Tardiphaga sp. vice304: one gene and its partner. The protein of the gene in region 1 binds, or shares a complex with, the protein of each later gene. Links are inferred from orthologs where the notes say so. Each region holds a gene or a part of one and is shown on either strand. Other genes may lie near its edges.

Region 1 (10,204 bases):
CGACGTGGTCAGCGCCAAGGCCAATAACCTCATCGTGCACACCACGGCCTACGCGGCCGATCCCTCCCAGACCGCTTTGCTCGCAGCCTATGACAAGGTCGCCGCGCCGATCGCGGCGCGGCCGGCCGGATCGCTGACCGAAACGCTGACGCGCGTGCCGGACATGACCACCGGCGAAAGCCCGCTCGGCGATATCATCGCGGATGCCCATCTGGCGGCGACGAAGGCGGCCGGCGCGGTGATCGCCTTCACCAATCCCGGCGGCATTCGCGCCGACATCCTCCGCCGCGCGGACGGCGCGGTGAGCTACGGCGACGTGTTCGCGGCACAACCGTTCCGCAACCAGCTTGTCACGCTGACGCTGACAGGCGCGCAGATCAAGGCCGCGCTGGAACAGCAGTGGCTCGACCCGAAACGGCCACGAATCCTGCAGGTATCGATCGGGTTCTCCTACGTCTGGAACGCCGCCGCCGACACCGGGCACCGCGTGCTGCCGGATCGCATGATGCTAAACGGCCAGCGCATCGATCCCGCTGCGTCGTACCGCGTCACCATCAACCAGTTCCTGTCGGTCGGCGGCGACGGGTTCACGGCGCTGCAAGGCGGCACTGCGCCGGAGGTCGGCGTCTACGACGTCGATGCGCTCTATGCCTATTTCGGCGCGAACAGTCCGGTCGGTCCGCCGGCACCAGGACGGATTGGGCGGGTGCCGTAGCCCGGATGACAATCCGGGGGCGGCCTGTCCACGCGGGCGACTTTCCCGGATTGCGTCGCCGCGCCGCGAGCGGCACGGCAACTTCATCCGAGCTACGAATTTTACGCCACGTCGCGCCGGGCTTCGCGCCGTGTCCCAACGAAATCGGCCCGAATATCGAATGGCTCCGGCTTGCCGATCGCACAGCCTTGCGCATAGTCAACATCGAGTTCGCGCATCGCCTCTAGGATCTCCTGGCTCTCGACGAATTCCGCGATGGTGCGCTTGCCCATCACCTTGCCGATATGGCTGATCATCTCGACTATCGCGCGGTCGATCCGATCGACAAGCATATCCTTGACGAAGCCGCCGTCGATCTTGAGATAGTTCACCGGCAGATGCTTGAGATAGGCAAAGGACGACATGCCGCTTCCGAAATCGTCGAGCGAGAAGCGGCAGCCCAGCTGCTGCAGCGCGTGGATGAAGTGGTGCGCGTCCGCGAGATTGGCGATCGCGCTGGTCTCAGTGATCTCGAAGCAGATGATCGTGGGCGGAATCGAAAAGTAATCGAGCTGTTCACGCACGTAATCGAGGAAGCCCTCATCCCGGAACGTCGAGCCCGACAGGTTGATGGCGCAGGTTTCGATCGGCGTCGATGAGCACCCGGCGAACCGCGCCGCCAGAATAGCGAAGGCATTGCGGATCACCCAGCGGTCGATCAGGGGCATCAGGCCGTAGCGCTCCGCCGCGGGAATGAACTGACCCGGCGCCACCAGTTGACCTGTCTCGTCGCGCAGCCGGAGCAACACCTCGATATGCAAGCCCTGGTTCTCGGCTTCCTGCAGCGCGATGATCTTCTGCGCGTACAGGCAGAAGCGGTCCTCGTCGAGCGCCTCGTGAATCCGTTGCACCCAGGTCATCTCGCCGAAACGCTGCATCAGATCGGAATCGCTCGCGTGATGTAGCTGGACGCGGTTGCGGCCCTTTTCTTTCGCCAGGTAGCAGGCGACGTCGGCGGCCCGCAGCGCCTCGACCAGGGTTTCGTGCTCGGACAGGCACACCAGCCCGATGCTGACGGCGACGTTGAAGGCGCGTCCGTTCCACACGAAGTTCAGTTCCTCCACGGTATGGCGCAGCCGTTCGGCGGTGCTCATCGCGCGCTGCGCGTCGCTGTTCTGCAGCAGCACGGCAAACTCGTCGCCGCCCAGCCGCGCCACCAGATCGCCTTCGCGCAGATGCTTTTCCAGCACCCCGGAGACCTGCCGCAGCAACTGGTCGCCGGCGGCGTGACCGCAGGTATCGTTGACGACCTTGAACTGATCGAGATCGAGGAACATCAGCGCGTGCGGTCGCACCGCCGGATCGACCCGCGGCAACGCCATTTCGAGCTGGCGCTCGAACTCGCGGCGATTGGCCAGGCCGGTCAGCGCATCGTGCGAGGCCTGGAAGGCCAGCCGAGACAGATACTCCTGCTCGATAGTCATATCGTGCAGCACCAATACGGCGCCTGCCGTCCGCCCGTTGCATTGCAGTGGCGTGCCACCCCACGAGACGGGCAACGAGCTGCCATCGCGACGTATCAGCAGTTGCGGATGCCCGGCAGGCGTACTGGTGTTGCCTTCCAGGACTTTCGCGATTGTCGTCTGGCTGTCTTCGCCGCCATCTTGCTGCTTGTCGTGCATCCTGGCCTGGCTGACGATTTGGAACAGCGACGACAGTTGCCGGCCTCGCGCATGGTCCACATCGGTCGCCATCAGCCGCTCGGCGGCCGGATTCATATATTCGACGCAGCTACGCGCATCGATCGAGATCACGGCCTCGCCGATCGACGACAGCGTAATCTCGGCCCGCTCCTTTTCGGTCTTCAGCGCCAGTTCGGATCCGAGCCGCTGGATCAGCAAATAGCGGGCGCGCTAGGTTCCGAGCAGGATCAGCAGTGCTGCGGTCAGCAGGTTGACAATCAGCAGCAGCCTCTGGATCGCACGCGATCCCACGCCGAGCCGTTCCGAGAACGCCACGGCCAGCGGCGTCGCCCTTTCACTGATACTGTCGATCTGTGATCTGCGACTGGCCAGCCATATCGGTCCGACTCGCCCGGCCTGCCGATCCCGATGGATCGAATCGGCAGTATCCACGAGTTTCTGGATGACCGCAGCGGTGTCACGCCAGCTTTGGATCGCCGGGGCGAGATAGCTGGTGTCGCTGAAGCGACGGAACAGCCAGATCATGCCAGGAATGTCCTCGGCATGGTTGCCGCCCTGCAACAAGCCCTGAAAGGCGAGCTTGGGATCGGGTACCGGCTGCTCCAGCGCAAGGCGTGCGTTGCGCCCCCCGAGCGGAACCGCGATGGCCGATTGATAGCGACGATAGTAGTTGTCTTCTCCGGTCTCGGCATAACGGCTGAGCGAATAGATCGCATCAGCCTGTGCCTTCGACCACAGGCTTTCACCGACCACATAGGCGCGGACCGACGACAACGTCTCCATGCTGATGCCCGCAACAAACGCCTGGAACAGCACGATTACCGTGAACAGCCACACTGTTCGAAAGAGGCCGGGCGGGGCCCTGAGTGTTCTCCATAGCTGCAACATCGTCGTTCGGTACCTGGTGGTGTCGGCACCGTCCGAGAGGCGGAGCTTCGGCAGGATTTCACGTCTCGATCGCAAACGCGTTTAACGAGGCTTCATTTTCGCGTTTCTGTGATATCGCGCTGAATGTAGAATGAAGAACCACATTACGGCCGTTGATGTGCCGAGTGACTATGCTGACCGCGGTCCCCCTGCCGTGAATAGAACGGCATATCCGCTTGACGCGCGGGACGCGGACGCTTTTTCTGAAAAGGGTCAGGGAAGACCACCCCCCCTTGCGTTGCCACCCTTTCGGAACCCGCCAATACCAATTAGGCTGAGACGCAGCCCCATCAGCGCATCCCGCGCCCGGATTTTCCGAATGACACTCCTGCTCTCGCACCTTGCATGTCTCGATCACGAGACGCCGCCCGGCCATCCCGAACGCCCCGACCGGCTGCGCGCCGTGGCCACCGTGCTGGGCGAGGCACGCTTCGAGAGGCTGGTGCGCGGCGAAGCCCCGATCGGCGATCTCGACACTGTCACGCTGTGCCATGATGGCCATTACGTCGATGAATTGCGCCACATGGCCCCCGCCAGCGGCCTGGTCTATATCGACGGCGACACCTCGATGTCGCCGGGCACCTGGGAAGCCGTGATGCGCGGCGTCGGCGGTGCGGTCGCAGCGACAGACGCTGTGATGAAGGGCGAGACCGCCAACGCCTTTGTCGCCACGCGGCCGCCCGGCCATCACGCCGAAATCAACAAGCCGATGGGCTTCTGCTTTTTCGATAATGCTGCGATTGCGGCCCGTTATGCCCAGCGGACCTACGGCATCGCGCGCGCCGCGGTGGTCGATTTCGACGTCCATCATGGCAACGGCACCCAGGACATCTTCTGGGCGGACCCCACAGTGATGTATTGCTCGACGCACCAGATGCCGCTGTTTCCGGGTACCGGGGCCGCCGGCGAGCGCGGCGAGCACGACACCGTCGTGAATGCGCCGCTGCATGACGGCGACGGCGGCGCCAGGTTTCGCGCCGCGTTCGAGAACCTGATCCTGCCGCAGTTGCAGAAATTCTCGCCGGAACTGATCGTCATCTCCGCCGGCTTCGACGCGCATAAACGCGATCCGCTCGCCTCGCTGAACCTCGACGCCGAGGATTTTGCGTGGGTGACGCAGCGGTTGATGGACGTGGCCGACAAGTCCGCCGGGGGCCGGATTGTCTCGGTGCTGGAGGGCGGTTATGATTTGCTGGGCCTCAAGGAATCGGTGGCGGCCCATGTCACCGCGCTGATGGGCGCGTAACCGGCACCACATCGGCTGACCTCCCCCTTCGAATGGCGCGTGAAGCGCCCAGGAATGCGATATGGCTGAACCGACCCATGCCGATGTCAGGAAATTGACGTTCGAGCGCGCCATCGAGGAGCTCGAAACCATCGTCAAGCGGCTCGAGGACGGCAAGGTGCCGCTGGAGGAATCCGTGGCCATCTATGAACGCGGCGAAGCCCTGAAGCGCCGCTGCGATGAGCTGTTGCGGCAGGCCGAGGCCCGGGTGGACAAGATCACCACGGATTCCAGCGGTCAGGTGACCGGCACCGAGCCGCTCGACGTCCAGTAACGCGCCGATTTAACGCTTGGTGCACCCTTCGGGCTGCTATAGTCCTGACGTCAGACCCGGGGTACCAGTGTGCGCGTCGATCACCGTCATGTCATCTATGTGCAGGGGTACGACCCGCGGGGCCTCTCGCAATATTACCGTATGTTTCGCACCGAACTGCGCAAGTTCGGGCATTTATACGACCTCGCCACCACGGTCAGCCGGCCGAATCGGCCGCCGGACGGCGAATTCGCTGCCGAATCCGCGTCCTGGTGCATCGAGACCACCGGCCAGGGCTGGCATACCCGTACCGATTACGAGTTCCTGCGCTGGGAAGACCTGATTCAGCGCGATCTCGCCTGGCCGGTCTGGAAGACGCTGGCCTATGCGATCGCGATCTACTGGCGGCTGGTTTTTTCCGGCACAATGGGCCGCTTCTGGGCGGCGCATTGGCGGTTCGCCACCTTCATCTCCTATCCCCACATCCTGCTGCTCAACGAGGCGATCTGGTGTGCCGCGGTGGCCTGGGGCTTCGGCTGGGGGCTGCAATGGCTGGGAATCCACAGTTTCCTCGCCGCAATGGCGGCCACAGCGCTGTTCGTCGCCGCGCTCGGTACGCTGCTAAAGGCCACCGAGCAGCGCAGCTACCTGCTCTATCTGATGTCCGACACCATCTTCACCTGGCAGTTCTCGCACGGCCAGCGGCCGGAGTGGGACGCCCGCATCGACCGCTTCGCGCAGCATCTGGTCGAGGTCGCCCAATCGAGCGCGGCGCAGGAGATCGTGCTGGTCGGACATTCCTCCGGTTCATTTCTTGGCTCTGAAATCCTTGCCCGCGCGCTCGAGCTGGATCCCGATCTCGGCCGCCACGGCCCCCGAATTGTGCTGCTGACGCTGGGCGGCAACATGCCGATCGTCGGTTTCCATGCCGCCGCGACCGGCTTCCGCGACCATCTGCGCCTGCTGGCGACGGAACCCTCTATCGAGTGGATCGACGTGCAATCGCGTAAGGACGTGATGAACTTCTTCCCGTTCGATCCGGTCACCGGTCACCGCATCGACGCCGGGCCGAACCGCCGGAACCCGACCATCGTGCCGGTCCGGTTCCGCGAGATTGTCCAGCCAGACCACTACAACCGGTTCCGCTGGAAGTTCTTCCGGGTTCATTTCCAGTTCGTGATGGCCAATGAGCGGCCCCATACCTATGATTTCTACATGATCGTCTGCGGCCCGGTGTTGCTGACGGAGCGCTTCAGCCAGCCGGAGGCGGCGCTTGCACTGGTCACGGGCGCCCCGTCGACGCGGCGGAGCGCCTGGGACCAGCTGGGTCTGGACGCCGAAGCGAGGCCTGACTTTCCCGTCCGGCGGAACACCGAGGCCTGCCGGCATGGTTGAGCGCGCAGTGTTGCGCAATTGCCCACATTAGGTGCTGCGCTGCCGAAACAACCCGCGCGGCAGTTGGCTTTAGCCGTCGCTTTGGTGTAAAGGGACTGGGACTATGCGCTGGCGCTCGCGCTTCGATGCCGGCCATTAACGTTGATAAGCGCTTCATTCATCTGGCAAAAATGTTCAGACGGAGGGGGCCGCCAAGCGTGATAGATATCACAGTGAAACTACGGGGCCCATTACAAGGCCTCGAAACAGGCTTCCCGGTTCCGGAAGCTGCGAATGTCCCGACGATGGCTGCGCGAACCGCCGGCCGTCCCGGATGCCAGGCGCAGTCCCGGACGTGTAAAATTGGATAGTACCGTGACCGATTTTAGTAAGACACCGTTGCTCGACACCATCAAGACGCCGGAAGATCTCCGCAAGCTGAAGGTCGAGCAGGTTCGACAGGTCGCCGACGAACTTCGTCAGGAGACCATCGACGCGGTGTCAGTTACCGGCGGCCACTTCGGCGCAGGGCTCGGCGTCGTCGAATTGACGACCGCTTTGCACTACGTCTTCGATACGCCGCGCGACCGGCTGATCTGGGACGTCGGCCACCAGGCCTATCCGCACAAGATTCTGACCGGTCGCCGCGATCGCATTCGCACGCTGCGCACCCCCGGCGGCCTGTCCGGCTTCACCAAGCGCAGCGAGAGCGACTACGACCCGTTCGGCGCGGCGCATTCCTCGACCTCGATTTCCGCCGGCCTCGGCATGGCAGTTGCCCGTGACCTGTCCGGCGGCAAGAACAATGTTATCGCCGTGATCGGTGACGGCGCGATGTCAGCCGGCATGGCCTATGAGGCGATGAACAACGCCGGCGCGATGAATTCCCGCCTGATCGTCATCCTCAACGACAATGATATGTCGATCGCCCCGCCGGTCGGCGCGATGTCGGCCTATCTGTCGCGGATGTATTCCGGCAAGACCTACCGCTCGCTGCGCGATGCCGCCAAGCAGCTCGGCAAGCATCTGCCGAAGGTAATCGCCGACCGCGCCGAGCGGGTCGAGGAATATTCCCGCGCCTTCATGGCCGGCGGCGGTACGCTGTTCGAGGAACTCGGCTTCTACTATGTCGGTCCGATCGACGGCCACAACCTCGACCATTTGCTGCCGGTGCTGCAGAACGTCCGCGACATGGGGACCGGTCCGATTCTGGTCCACGTCGTCACGCAAAAAGGCAAGGGCTACGGCCCGGCCGAGGCCGCCGCCGACAAATATCATGCGGTGGTCAAGTTCGACATCGCCACCGGCGCGCAGTCCAAATCCAAGCCGAATGCGCCGTCCTATCAGAACGTGTTCGGCGCCTCGCTGGTCAAGGAAGCCGAAAAGGACGACAAGATCGTCGCCATCACTGCGGCGATGCCGTCGGGTACCGGCGTCGACATCTTCAACAAGGCCTTCCCGGACCGCACCTTCGACGTCGGCATCGCCGAGCAGCATGCGGTCACCTTCGCCGCCGGTCTGGCCACCGAAGGCTACAAGCCGTTCGTCGCGATCTACTCGACCTTCCTGCAGCGCGGCTACGACCAGATCGTCCATGACGTGGCGATCCAGAACCTGCCGGTGCGCTTCGCCATCGATCGCGCCGGTCTGGTCGGCGCCGACGGCGCGACCCATGCCGGCTCGTTCGACAACGCCTATCTGGGTTGCCTGCCGAACATGGTGATCATGGCCGCTGCCGACGAGGCCGAACTGGTCCACATGGTCGCCACCCAGGTCGCCATCAACGACGCGCCAAGCGCGCTGCGCTATCCCCGCGGCGAAGGACGCGGCATCGAGATGCCGGAAGTCGGCGTCGCGCTCGAAATCGGCAAGGGCCGCATCATCCGCGAGGGCAGCAAGATCGCGCTTCTGTCGTTCGGCACCCGTCTCGCCGAATGCGAGAAGGCCGCCGACGAACTCGCCGCCCATGGCCTGTCCACCACGATCGCCGATGCGCGCTTCATGAAGCCGCTCGACCAGGACATGATCCTCAAACTGGCGCTCGACCACGAGATCTTGCTGACCATCGAAGAAGGTTCGATCGGCGGTTTCGGCAGCCACGTGATGCAGTTGCTGGCCGAACACGGCATGCTCGATGGCAACGTACGGATGCGCTCATTGGTGCTGCCCGACACTTTCCAGGACCATGATTCGCCGGCCGCGATGTACGGTCGCGCCGGTCTCGATGCCAAGGGTATCGTCCGGAAGGTGTTCGAGACCCTCGGCAAGGATTTCACCGCCGAGACGGTGAAGCTGGCGTAAGAAAGATACTGTCGTTCCGGGGCGCGAGAGCGAAGCTCGAGCAAACCCGGAACCCCGAGATGGGACGATGAACATCTCGGGATTCCGGGCCTGCGCCATCCGGCTTCGCCGTCTGTCACATCCCGGAATGACAGTGAGGCGTTCTTCATGAAAATCTATCTGGCAGGCCCCGATGTCTTCCTGCCCGACGCCATCGACATCGGCCGCCGCAAGGTCGATCTCTGCCGGCACTACGGCGTCACCGGCCTCTACCCGCTCGACAACAGCGTCGATCTCGCGGCGCCCGACGCCTCGCTCCAGATTTTCCGCGGCAACGAGGCCATGATGAACCAGGCCGACGCGATCATCGCCAACCTCACCCCGTTCCGCGGCCCCGGCGCCGATGCCGGCACGGTGTATGAACTCGGCTATATGGCCGGCCGCGGCAAAAACTGCTTCGCCTATTGCAACGATCCCGCTTTGTATGTCGATCGCGTACGACGGCTGACGGATGTCACCGCGCAGCATGGCCGCCTCGTGGACGCCGACGGACTGACCGTGGAAGACTTCGGCCACACCGACAATCTGATGATGATTCATGCGCTCGAATTGCATGGCGCACCAATGGTGCTGCCGCGCCAGACGCCGGCCGATCGCTGGCATGACCTTGCCGGCTTCGAGGACTGCCTGCGCCTCGCCACCAGCACGAAGCTCCAAGCATGACGAGGCGCCCGATCAACCAGCCGACCGCGCGAAAACGCGCCGACATGCTGCTGGTCGACCGCGGACTGTTCGAAAGCCGCGCCCGCGCGCAGGCGGCCATCGAGGCCGGCCTGGTCTTCGCCGACGACAAGCTCGTCGCAAAAGCCTCGGAGAGCATTGCCGAAGACGCGGTGATCCAGGCCGAGCCGGCGCATCCCTTCGTGTCGCGCGGCGGCGTCAAACTGTCCGGCGCGCTGGAGCGTTACCCGATCGAGATCGAGGACCATGTCTGCCTCGACGTCGGCGCGTCTACCGGCGGCTTCACCGAAGTGATGCTGGCCAACGGTGCCAGCCTTGTCTTCGCCATCGATGTCGGCCGCAGCCAGTTGCATCCGTCATTGCATGGCCATCCGAAGATCGTCTCATTGGAAGAGACCGACATCCGCGCCTACGAAAACAAGCGCCTACCGGCGCGGCCGGACGTGGTAGTGATCGACGTCAGCTTCATCTCGCTGAAGGCGGTACTGCCGGTGGCGCTGCAGCTTTCGGCCTCGCCGATGCACCTCCTGGCGTTGATCAAGCCGCAATTCGAAGCGCCCGGCAAACACGGCAAGCGCGGCATCATCAAGGACGCTGCCGTCCACCAGGCGGTGTGCGACGACATCGCTTCATTCGCGGCGACACAAGGCTGTACCGACATTGACATCTTCCCCTCCTCCATCGCTGGCGGCGACGGCAATCTCGAATTCTTCCTCGGCGCCCGCCGTGGGTGAACGCCTGACCATCGACCATGTCGGACAGCGCGGCGACGGCGTCGCCTACGTCGAGGGCGCAACGGTGTTCGTGCCGTATACGCTGGCCGGCGAGATCGTCGAGGCGAGCGCCGTCCCCGGCCATGCCGAGCGCCGCAAGTTCGAACATGTCGAGACCGCCAGCGCCGAGCGGATCGAGCCGTTCTGTCCCTATTTCGGCCGCTGCGGCGGCTG
Region 2 (10,278 bases), 3.2 Mb from region 1 along the record:
GCCGGCGCCATTTCGTTCGCGCGGATCAGGCGGCTGTATTTCGGCGCCGCCGATCCGAAAGGCGGCGGCGTCGATTCCGGCGTGCGGTTCTTTGCGCAGCCGACCTGCCACCACGCGCCGGAGGTTTATTCCGCAGTTGGCGAAAGCGAGGCGGCGAGCCTGCTACGAGCGTTTTTTCAGGCGCGGCGCTAACGTCGCCTCGTTCTCGGCGGGTACGTCCACCTGCATGACTTCATGGCCATCCTCGCGGACGATACACACTCGGCGGGTATGCTGATCCGGCTTGGCCGCGATCTCTTCGGCAATACGCTTGGCCTGGGCAACGGCTTCGAGGTCGCTCTTCAGATCAAGTCCACGATGGTCGCGCTTGGTAATGCCGTTCTTCACGTCGAAATAATACTGGGTCATCATTGTCTCCAGTACTACCAATGTGCGGCTCGCCGTGCGGTTCCTCATCTCAGGTTGTTAGTAGACTTAGTGCCTTAACTTTGGTGTCAAGCTACCTTTTTGCACGTTCCCGCGCCACTGCCTGCCAGCCGATGTCGCGGCGGCAGAAGCCTTCGGGCCAGTTGATCAACCCGATCGCCTCATAGGCGCGGCGCTGCGCCTCGGCGACACTCTTGCCGGATGCCGTGACGTTGAGCACGCGACCGCCATTGGACAGAATCCAGTCACCGGAGGCCTTGGTGCCCGCGTGGAAAATCTCGACGCCCTCGATCTTCGCCGCACGATCGAGGCCGGCGATGCGGGTGCCTTTCTCGTAAGACCCGGGATAGCCCTTCGCGGCCATCACCACGGTCAGCGCCGGATCGGGAAACCAGCGCAGGTCGAAATTCTTGAGCTGGCCATCGGCAGAGGCGATCAGCGCCGGCAGCAGGTCCGACATCAGGCGGATCATCAGGACCTGGGTCTCGGGATCGCCGAACCGGCAATTATATTCGATCAGCTTCGGGCCATCCTCGGTGATCATCAGACCGGCGAACAGCACGCCTTTATAGGGCGCGCCCATCGCGCTCATCGCCCGCAGCGTCGGGTAAATGATCTCGTCCATCGCACGCTGGCACATCGCCTCCGTCATAACGGGTGCGGGCGAATAGGCGCCCATGCCGCCGGTATTGGGGCCGTTGTCGCCGTCATATGCGCGCTTGTGGTCCTGCGCGCTGGCCAGCGCCAGCGCGTGCTCGCCGTCGCACAGCACGAAGAACGAGGCCTCCTCGCCGACCAGAAATTCCTCGACCACGGCCTCTGCACCCGCCTCGCCGAACCCGCCCGACAGCATCATGTCGATGGCGTCGAGCGCGTCCTTCAACGTTTCGGCGACGACCACGCCCTTGCCGGCGGCGAGGCCATCGGCCTTGATGACGATCGGGGCGCCCTGCTCGCTTATATAGGCCTTGGCCTTGTCCGCATCGGTGAAGCGCTGATAGGCGGCGGTCGGGATGTCGTTGGCCTGGCAGAGGTCCTTGGTGAAGCCCTTGGAGCCTTCCAGCCGGGCCGCAGCCCTGCTCGGCCCGAACGCCTTGATGCCGGCGGCCGCGAGATCGTCGACGATGCCGGCCGCCAGCGGCGCCTCCGGCCCGACCACGACGAACTCCACGGCGTTATCGCGGCAGAATGCGATCACCGCGGCATGGTCGGCCGTATCCAGCGCGACGCATTCGGCCTCCTCGGCGATGCCGGCATTGCCCGGCGCGCACCACAGCTTCGTCACCAGTGGCGACGACGAGAGCTTCCATGCCAGCGCGTGCTCGCGCCCGCCGGAACCGAGAAGGAGAATGTTCATGAATGCAGCCCGTCCGGAAGATGCGGATAAGCGCAGGGTTTAACCTCGCGCGGTGGACGTCGCAACCGCAGCACACCGTCATTCCGGGATGCGGCAGACGGCGAAGCCGGCTGACGGAGACCCGGAATCCGGACATGTTCATCGTCCCACCCCGGGATTCCGGGTTCGCTCAAGCTGCGCTCTCGCGCCCCGGAATGACAGTTCAATCCCCCGCCCCGGCGATGATCTCGCGCAACGTGGCAACATGGCGGGCGAACGCGCCCCGCCCGGCCACCGTTGCGGTCACCGTGGTCTGCGGTTTCTTGCCGACGAAGGCCTTGGCGACATCGACATAGCCGGCCTTGGACAGCGTCTCGATATGGGCACCGAGATTGCCGTCGGTGGCGCCGGTGAGCTTCTTCAGCCGGGGGAAATCCATGCCCTGCGCTTCCGGCAGCGCCGTCAGCGCGGCCATGATGCGCAGCCGCAGCGGCTGGTGAATAATATCGTCGAGCCCGGCCATGTCAGCTCCGCCGCATCCAGATGCCGCCGAGCAGCAGTCCGCCGCCGTTCACCACCGCCATCCACAATTCGAACCACGGCCCGGTGAGGACATAGCCGACCAGCGTCAGCGCGATGATGCCAAGGCCGATGGCGACGAAGGCCGCGCCAAGCCATAGCCCCGCGACGCTGTAGACGAGCATGAAATAGATCGGCCAGAACGCGCCGAGCTGGCGCGGCGTCAACTGCACGATGCCGATGCTCCACAACAGGCCGAAGCCGAAGAACATCGCCAGCGCGGCGAGTACCCGTCCATCGAAGCCGCGTTGGCCGGACCGGGCGCGATTGCGCGCGCTGATGGCGAGGGACCCGGCGACGCCGATGAGGTCGATCAGCACCCAGCCATATCCGGCATAGCGCGGCCACGACCACGACACCACGTAACCCAGCGCGATGAGCGGTCCCCAGAGCATGAGCATCAGGCTGGCGAGCTGATAGCTGCGGGAGCGTTTGACGCGCTGGACGATGTCGTCGATGTCATGCAGCGCGGCGGCAGCCTCGCGGCGGTCGATACTCATCGCGAACTCACTTCGGATTTGACGACATCGTCGGCAATAGCCGACACGGCGCGGGCGTCGGCGACGATACCCATGTGATTGATGCTCGGCAGCAGCCTGACCTTGATGGACGGCAATACGCTGCGCATCGCCGCTTCATATCTACCCGAATCCATCAATTCGTCAGCACTGCCGGAAAACAGAGTGATCGGTCTGCTGACGGCAGCCAGATCGGTGCGGAAGTCAGGATGGGTGCCGAAATTGCTGCGCAGTCTTTCGCTGTAGGTCGCCACCAGCCTGTTCGTGGAACCGGGCGGCACCGCGAAGGCGACCACCGGCAGGTGGTCGCAGCAGGTGATTCCAAGCTTGGCAAGCGCCAGCAATCCGATGATCCGCGGGACGTCCGCGCGCGCCCAGCCGCCGTCCGGCTGGTTGGTCGGTGCATCGTAACCCAGATAGGGCGCGAGCAGAACCGTGCGATCGAACAGGTTCTGCATGGCGGAGCCTGCGATCCGCAACGCAAAGCCGCCCCCGGATGAGTGGCCAATCAGCGTCAGCGGCGCCGTCGGGTTGTCTTGCCTGACCACGGCCACCAGATTGGCAAGGTCGTCCTCGAGCTGGCCGACATAACCGATGTCGCCTCGCGTGCCCGATGCGCCGTGGCCGCGAATATCCACCGCGTAGGTCTGCACGCCACGCTCCATCAGGGCCGACGACAGGGCGTGGATGGTGCCGCCGCTGGACCCCGACGAGCCGTGCACGACGATGGCGATGCGGTCGGTAGAGGCCTGCACCGGGCGATAATGCCGATAGGCCAGCGCCGTGCCATCGCTTCCTGCGTAGCGCTGCAGAACCGGCAGGTTGCTCAGGTCCACGAATTTACGGGCTTCCGAAATGGATGGAAGCTCCGGCGGATGATGCAGCGGCGTAGCGATCAGCCCAGCCAGTAAAAGCGCAACGAGCCCGGCTGCGGCCAGCCCCCTGACAACGACGCGAACACCGAAGGAAAGGATCTTCCTGACCATGACCAGCCTCCCACCATGAATTTACAGATAACTCTTTAATCCAGAGTTATCTGAATTACAAGCTTCGATTGGCAATCCCGCGTTAAAAACCCTACCTTCGCTGCATTCCAGAGAACCGAGATTCGATGCCCAGATCCCCCGCTGCCCTGTCCAACTCGTCCGAATTCACCGTCACCGAGCTGTCCTCGGCACTGAAGCGGACGGTGGAGGACGCCTATGGTCATGTCCGGGTGCGCGGCGAGATCTCCGGTTTTCGCGGCGCGCATTCCTCCGGGCACTGCTATTTCGCGCTGAAGGACGAGGGCGCCAAGATCGAGGCGGTGATCTGGAAAGGCGTGCACGGCAAGATGCGGTTCAAGCCGCAAGAGGGCCTCGAGGTCATCGCCACCGGCAAGCTGACCACCTACCCCGGCTCCTCCAAATACCAGATCGTCATCGAATCGATCGAGCCGGCCGGCGTCGGCGCGCTGATGGCCTTGATGGAAGAGCGCAAGCGCAAGCTGTCAGCCGAAGGCCTGTTCGACGAATCGCGAAAACAGCTATTGCCGTGGCTGCCGGAGGTGATCGGCGTGGTGACCTCGCCGACCGGCGCCGTCATTCGCGATATTCTCCACCGCCTCGCCGATCGCTTTCCGCGCCGCGTGCTGGTTTGGCCGGTCAAGGTGCAGGGCGAAGGCTCGGCCGAGCAGATCGCCGCGGCCATCCATGGCTTCAACGCGCTGCCCGAGGGCGGCAAGATCCCCCGCCCCGACCTCCTGATCGTGGCGCGCGGCGGCGGCTCGCTGGAAGATTTGTGGTCGTTCAACGAGGAGATCGTGGTCCGCGCCGCCGCCGAAAGCATGATCCCGCTGATCTCCGCGGTCGGCCACGAGACCGACATCACGCTGATCGATTTCGCCAGTGACAAGCGCGCACCGACGCCGACCGCCGCCGCCGAAATGGCGGTGCCGGTGCGCGCCGAACTGTTCGTCGAAATCTCGGCCTATGAGCGCCGCATGATGCTGTGCTGGCAGCGCGGCCAGGAACGCCGCCGCACCGAGCTGCGCGCTGCCACCCGCGCGCTGCCATCCTTGAGCGAGTTGCTGGCGATCCCGCGGCAACGCCTGGACGGCGCCGGCGCCTCGCTGCCGCGCGCGCTGAAGGCCAATACGAGTTCGCATCACCGCCGCTTCGCGCAGGCTTCTGCAGGTCTCACGCTGCGCGTGCTGCGCGGCCAGATCGCGCAGGCTACGCATCGCTTCACAGTGTCCGGCGAGCGGCTGACGCTGGCGTCGCGCGCGGCTCTGCGGCAGCGCCGCGATCGCTTTGCCGGGCTGTCGATCCGCCTGCAGGCCTCCAAAGTTGCCAATGCGCAGGCGCAACGCAACGCGCTGGCGCGCGACCGCGAACGCGCGCAGCGATTGAGCGAGCGCGCCCGTCGCGCGCTGGCCACATTGGTGCAGCGCCAGCAGGCCCGCGTGCTGGCCTCCGGGCAGTTGCTGGCGGCCTTGTCGTATCGCAGCGTGCTGGCGCGCGGCTTCGCGCTGGTGCGCGACGCCGACGGCGCCGCGCTGCATGCCGCGGCGAATATCGGCCCCGGCGCCCGCCTCAGCCTGGAGTTTGCCGACGGCCGCGTCGGCGTCACCGCAGATATGGACCGCGCGGCCGTGGCGCCCCGGGAGGTAAAGCCAGCCGCGCCGAAGCGCACGACAAAACCGGTCGATCAGGGCACGCTGTTCTAGCCGCCTTTAACCGGCGACGGCGGATCCCCATTTATGCTAGGAATTCACCGACACCCTCTGCCCGGCTGCGGCCGGATGATCTAAGGAATACCATTGTGCTGAACAAATTCGGCCCCTCCGGCAGCGGCCAGGCGCAGCTGCAATATCTCGACGGCGATTTTCGCGTGGTGTCGCCTGGTACCTTCGTGAATTGCGCCATCACCGGCGAACGCATTCCGCTCGACGAGCTAAAATACTGGAGCGTCGATCTGCAGGAGGCCTATGCGATGCCGACGGCGGTATTGCAGCGTCATTATCCCAAGGCGCTGAAGGCCAGCTGAGGCGCGAATCCGTAGCCCGGATGAAGTCGCCACGTCGCTGGCGGCGCGGCGACGCAATCCGGGCCGGATTTCAATGGATCGGCCGGCCCCGGATTTCGCTACGCTCCATCCGGGCTACGATTTGAAGCTCGCCCGCGCGCGATATTCAGCCGTTCCATCACGAACATTCGCAACGCCGCCGCGTCATCGAACGCCAGCGTCACGGCAAATGGCACGATACCTTCCGCGCCCGGCAGGCCGCGCAGTTTCACCATGTCCTTTTCCGTCGTCACCAGCGTCAGCGCGTCGCGCTTTGCCTGTGCCAGCAGTGCTGCAATGTCATCGGCCGTATAGGGATGATGGTCGGCAAACGCCTGCTCCGCTGCGACATCGACACCGGCGCCGCGCAGCGTGCGGAAGAAACGCACGGGGTCGCCGATTCCCGCAAAGGCCAGCACGCGGCGGCCGTGCAAGGCTTTGAGCGATGCCGCGTCCGGCGCAAGTTGCGCACGAAACACCGGCGCGCCTTTGGCCGCGACTTGCCTTGCCACGCCGTCCGCCGCGCGGCCCGTGCCGACAATCACCAGCGCATCGGTTCGCGCCACCTGCAGATCGAGCGGCGCGCGCATCGGACCGGCCGGCATCCCACGGCCATTGCCGAGGCCGCGGTCGCCGTCGATCACGATGATCGAGGCGTCTTTCGCCACCGCCGGATTCTGGAAGCCGTCATCCATCACGATCACGCTGGCGCCCGTCGAGCGCGCCAGCGCCGCGCCGGCGACGCGGTCGCGTGAAATCACCACCGTCACATCGCGCGCCATCATCAGCGGCTCGTCGCCGACCTCCGCGGCCTGGTGGCGGCTGACGTCGACCTTGACCGGTCCGCGCAGGCTGCCGCCATAGCCGCGGCTCAGCACCACCGGCGCCTCGCCGAGCTCGCGCAACAGCGCGACCAACGCCTGCGTGGTCGGCGTCTTGCCGGCGCCGCCGACATGATAGTTGCCGACGCAGATCACGGGAATGCCGACCACGATTCCCTTGCGGGCCATCCGGGCGCCGGCGATCTCGCCATAGATCGCAGCAAGCGGCATCAGCAAGCGCGACAGCCAGCTCGAGGGCGGCTGCCAGAACGCCGGCTCACGCATGGTCCGTCTCCAGCCGCATCTGCAGCAGATAGGGATCGAGCGCCGCCAGCGTGCGTTCCAGCGCGCCGCCGAGCCGGGCCACGACCTGTTCGGCGGCGTCGATCGACGCTTGCCGCGCGGCGCTGTCGCCGAGCATCTGGCCAAGCTGCTTGACCAGTTGCTCCAGTGTCGCGGCCTGCCTGGCGCCACCGGCGGCATCGAGCGCGGCGAACACGTCGGTGAAGTTGAAGACGTGCGGGCCGTGCACGATCGACGCGCCGAGCTTCACCGCCTCGATCGGGTTCTGCCCGCCATGCGGCACCAGTGAGCCGCCCATGAACACCACCGGCGACAGCCGGTAGAACAGGCCGAGTTCGCCCATCGTGTCGGCGACATAGATATCAGTCGCCGCCGTCGGGGTTTCGTCGCGCGAGCGCAGCGCGACCTCGGCGCCGCTGGCGGCGATCATCTGGGCGATCGCCTCGCCGCGATGGGCGTGGCGCGGCACGATCACGGTGAGCAGGCCGGGAAACAGGCCGGCCAGCATGCGATGCGTTGCCAGCAGGATTTCCTCCTCGCCGGGATGCGTCGAGGACGCCACGATCACCGGGCGGCCGGATGTGACGTCTCTCAATCGATCAAGCTTGGCGTAGTCCACCGGCGGTGCCGGCACGTCGAGCTTGAGGTTGCCGGTGACGCGAACACTCGGCGAACCCAGCGCGGCGAAGCGTTCGGCGTCGGTGTCGGACTGCGCCAGACAGATGTCGAAACGGCCGAGCAGCGCGCCGATCGTCACCGAAAATTTCTGCCAGCGCGGAAACGAGCGCTGCGACATCCGGCCGTTGATCAGCACCATCGGCAGCCGGCGATGCGCCGCCTGCAGCACCAGGTTCGGCCAGATATCGGACTCGATGAACAGCGCCAGATTGGGCCGCCAGTGCGCCAGGAAGCGCGCGACGAAGGCCGGCGAGTCATAGGGAATATATTGGTGGATGATATCGGCCGGAAACCGCCTGGCGACGATGTCAGCCGAGGTCACGGTGCCCGAGGTCAGAAGGATGCGGAAGCCGGCGCCGCGCAGCCGTTCGATCAAGGCGGCCGCCGCCAGCACCTCGCCGACGCTGGCGCCATGGATCCAGACCAGCGGCCCCGCTGGCCGCGCCATGCGGCTGATGCCGCGGCGCTCGTCGCTGCGCGCGGGGTCTTCCTTGTTCTGCTTCAGGCGGCGATTGATCCACATCGGCGCCAACGGAGCCAGCGCCATCGACAGTCCGCGATAGACGCGCAGCGTCACCGGCAAGCTAGCCATCACGGGCCTCTTCCGGCCGGCCGACCGCGATATAGGCGCGGCGCGTGGCATCGTTCAGCGTCGCCTCCAATTGCTGGCGCAGCGTCTCCATCATGGCGCGGTCGGCATTGGCGGGAACGCTGATCGGCTCGCCACCGACCAGCACGCCGCGGCCGAACGGCATGTTGATGGTGGTGCGGTCCCAGTTCTTGAGCTGGATGAAGCGGCTGGTGGCCATCGCGAACGGCATAATCGGCCGCCCGCTTTCGCGCGCCAGCATGATGATGCCGAGCCCGGCCACGCGCGAGCGCTTCGGCACGTCGGCGGTCAGTGCCATGTTGATGCCGTCGGCCAGCGTGCGTACCATCTCGTTGAAGGCGCCGACGCCGCCCTTGCGGTGAAACGCGCCGCCATGGTCGCCGGAGCCCCGGACGGTACCGATACCGAGCCGCTCGGCCGCCAGCGCGTTGAACTCGCCGTCGCGGTGCTTCGAGATCAGCACGCGGCCCTTGTAATCCTTGCGCTTGATGAAGGGCGTCATGAAATGCTGGCCGTGCCAGAACGCCAGGATCACCGGCATCTCGGGTTCGACCATGTCATAAACATTCGGCGGATCGAGCGTAAACTTGTTGGTCTTCCAGACCAGACGCAGAAATTCGGCCGCGAGAAAGCCCGCGGCGCGCTGAACAGAGCTGCTGCGCAGCGCGCTTCGAAGCAATCGTTTCAAGAGGACGTCTTCGTGTCTTGGCTGGGATCGAGCAGGCGATGCAAATGGACGATGAAGTAGCGCATGTGGGCGTTATCCACGGTCTGCTGCGCCTTGGCCTTCCAGGCGACATAGGCAGAGGCGTAGTTCGGATAGAACCCGACGGTCTCGACCTGGCTCAGATCCTTGAACGTGGTGCCCGTGAGGTCGGTCAGTTCGCCGCCGATCACCAGATGAAGCAGTTGCGGCTGCGGTGCGTCCGACATGGGTATGTTTCCTGCTACTGACCGGCCGGGATCCGATCGATGTGAATGGCTCGCCGGATGACGGCGTCAGCGGTGCCGAAACTGCTCAACCAGATGAGCATGCCGCTCGGCCCCCGCGGCCACCAGCAACCCATGCGTCACTTCCTGGCGGTTGTAGAGAATGGGATCGCCGGAAAGCTCGCTCATCCTACCATTCGCTTCGTGCACGATCAAATCTGCGGCGGCAAGATCCCAGTCGCGGCTCTGGCCGCCGGCAAAGGCGGCGTCGAGCCGGCCATTCGCCACCCAGCATAGCCGCAGCGCCAGCGATCCGATTCGCGGATACAGCGTGATGTCCCGTCCGCCAGCCAGCCGCTGCACCAGCGGCTTCGGCCCGGCGATGCGCGGATAATCCAGCCCGATGCCACTGCTGGCGCCGACGGGCGTGTCGTTGCGTGTGGTGCCCTGCCCGCGCACGGCGAAGAAAAATTCATCGGTGGACGGCGCAAACACCGCCGCCAGCAGCGGGCGGTTATCCTCGACCAAAGCGACGCTGACGCACCAGTCCTCGCGGCCGGCAAGATAGCCACGGGTGCCGTCGATCGGGTCAATGATCCAGGTCAGGCGCCGGCCGAGCCGGGATTCGTCGTCGGCGCTTTCCTCCGACAGCCAGCCATAATCCGGCGTCGCCGCCTGCAGCCGCGACTGGATCAAATCATTGACCGCGATATCGGCTTCCGAGACCGGCGAGGATTCGCCCTTGGTCCACATTTTCAGCGTGGTGCGGAACAGCGACAGCCCGAGCGCGCCGGCGTCGCGCACGGTGTCCTTGAGCAGCGCGATATCGCGCGTCAGCGTGTCGGTGAGAAGTGGTGCGTCAGCGTCCGGCAATCGTCAACCCCTCGACCCGCACGGTCGGCGCGTTGACCCCGTAGGTAAATTTCAGATCGTTGGCGGGCTGCAGCGACTTGAAGATATCGAACAAATGCCCGGCGATGGTGATCTCGCTCACCGCATAGGTCAGCTTGCCGTTCTCGATCCAGAACCCGC

The links.
Region 2: the proteins of FNL56_RS07095 (region 1) and xseA are in contact, whole or in part, in a cryo-EM structure (PDB 8TXR), measured with the Escherichia coli proteins. The link is inferred for Tardiphaga sp. vice304 from one-to-one orthologs.

The regions. Positions count from the first base shown.
Region 1 is NZ_CP041402.1:1,507,210-1,517,413, reverse strand. What follows is about bases 3,460-6,257. They hold FNL56_RS07095 (exodeoxyribonuclease VII small subunit), read left to right. Parts: upstream 3,460-4,631; coding sequence 4,632-4,883; downstream 4,884-6,257. Other genes in these bases: FNL56_RS07090 (hypothetical protein), read left to right, coding at 4,953-6,257; FNL56_RS07100 (histone deacetylase family protein), read left to right, coding at 3,644-4,570. Outside these bases: FNL56_RS07110 (bifunctional metallophosphatase/5'-nucleotidase), read left to right, coding at 1-715; FNL56_RS07105 (EAL domain-containing protein), read right to left, coding at 817-2,595; FNL56_RS28245 (hypothetical protein), read right to left, coding at 2,608-3,285; dxs (1-deoxy-D-xylulose-5-phosphate synthase), read left to right, coding at 6,612-8,537; FNL56_RS07080 (nucleoside 2-deoxyribosyltransferase), read left to right, coding at 8,685-9,239; FNL56_RS07075 (TlyA family RNA methyltransferase), read left to right, coding at 9,236-9,991; FNL56_RS07070 (class I SAM-dependent RNA methyltransferase), read left to right, coding at 9,984-10,204. UniProt on the Escherichia coli protein: Bidirectionally degrades single-stranded DNA into large acid-insoluble oligonucleotides, which are then degraded further into small acid-soluble oligonucleotides.
Region 2 is NZ_CP041402.1:4,695,447-4,705,724, forward strand. The notes cover bases 3,397-6,268. They hold xseA (exodeoxyribonuclease VII large subunit), read left to right. Parts: upstream 3,397-3,970; coding sequence 3,971-5,566; downstream 5,567-6,268. Other genes in these bases: FNL56_RS22415 (alpha/beta hydrolase), read right to left, coding at 3,397-3,845; FNL56_RS22425 (DUF2093 domain-containing protein), read left to right, coding at 5,662-5,886; lpxK (tetraacyldisaccharide 4'-kinase), read right to left, coding at 5,985-6,268. In the rest of the region: FNL56_RS22390 (nucleoside deaminase), read left to right, coding at 1-192; FNL56_RS22395 (DUF6894 family protein), read right to left, coding at 163-408; purD (phosphoribosylamine--glycine ligase), read right to left, coding at 500-1,783; FNL56_RS22405 (winged helix-turn-helix domain-containing protein), read right to left, coding at 1,986-2,285; FNL56_RS22410 (hypothetical protein), read right to left, coding at 2,287-2,841; more of FNL56_RS22415, read right to left, coding at 2,838-3,396; more of lpxK, read right to left, coding at 6,269-7,010; FNL56_RS22435 (3-deoxy-D-manno-octulosonic acid transferase), read right to left, coding at 7,003-8,298; FNL56_RS22440 (lysophospholipid acyltransferase family protein), read right to left, coding at 8,291-9,004; FNL56_RS22445 (DUF4170 domain-containing protein), read right to left, coding at 9,001-9,249; FNL56_RS22450 (3'(2'),5'-bisphosphate nucleotidase CysQ), read right to left, coding at 9,316-10,119; FNL56_RS22455 (TldD/PmbA family protein), read right to left, coding at 10,106-10,278. UniProt on the Escherichia coli protein: Bidirectionally degrades single-stranded DNA into large acid-insoluble oligonucleotides, which are then degraded further into small acid-soluble oligonucleotides.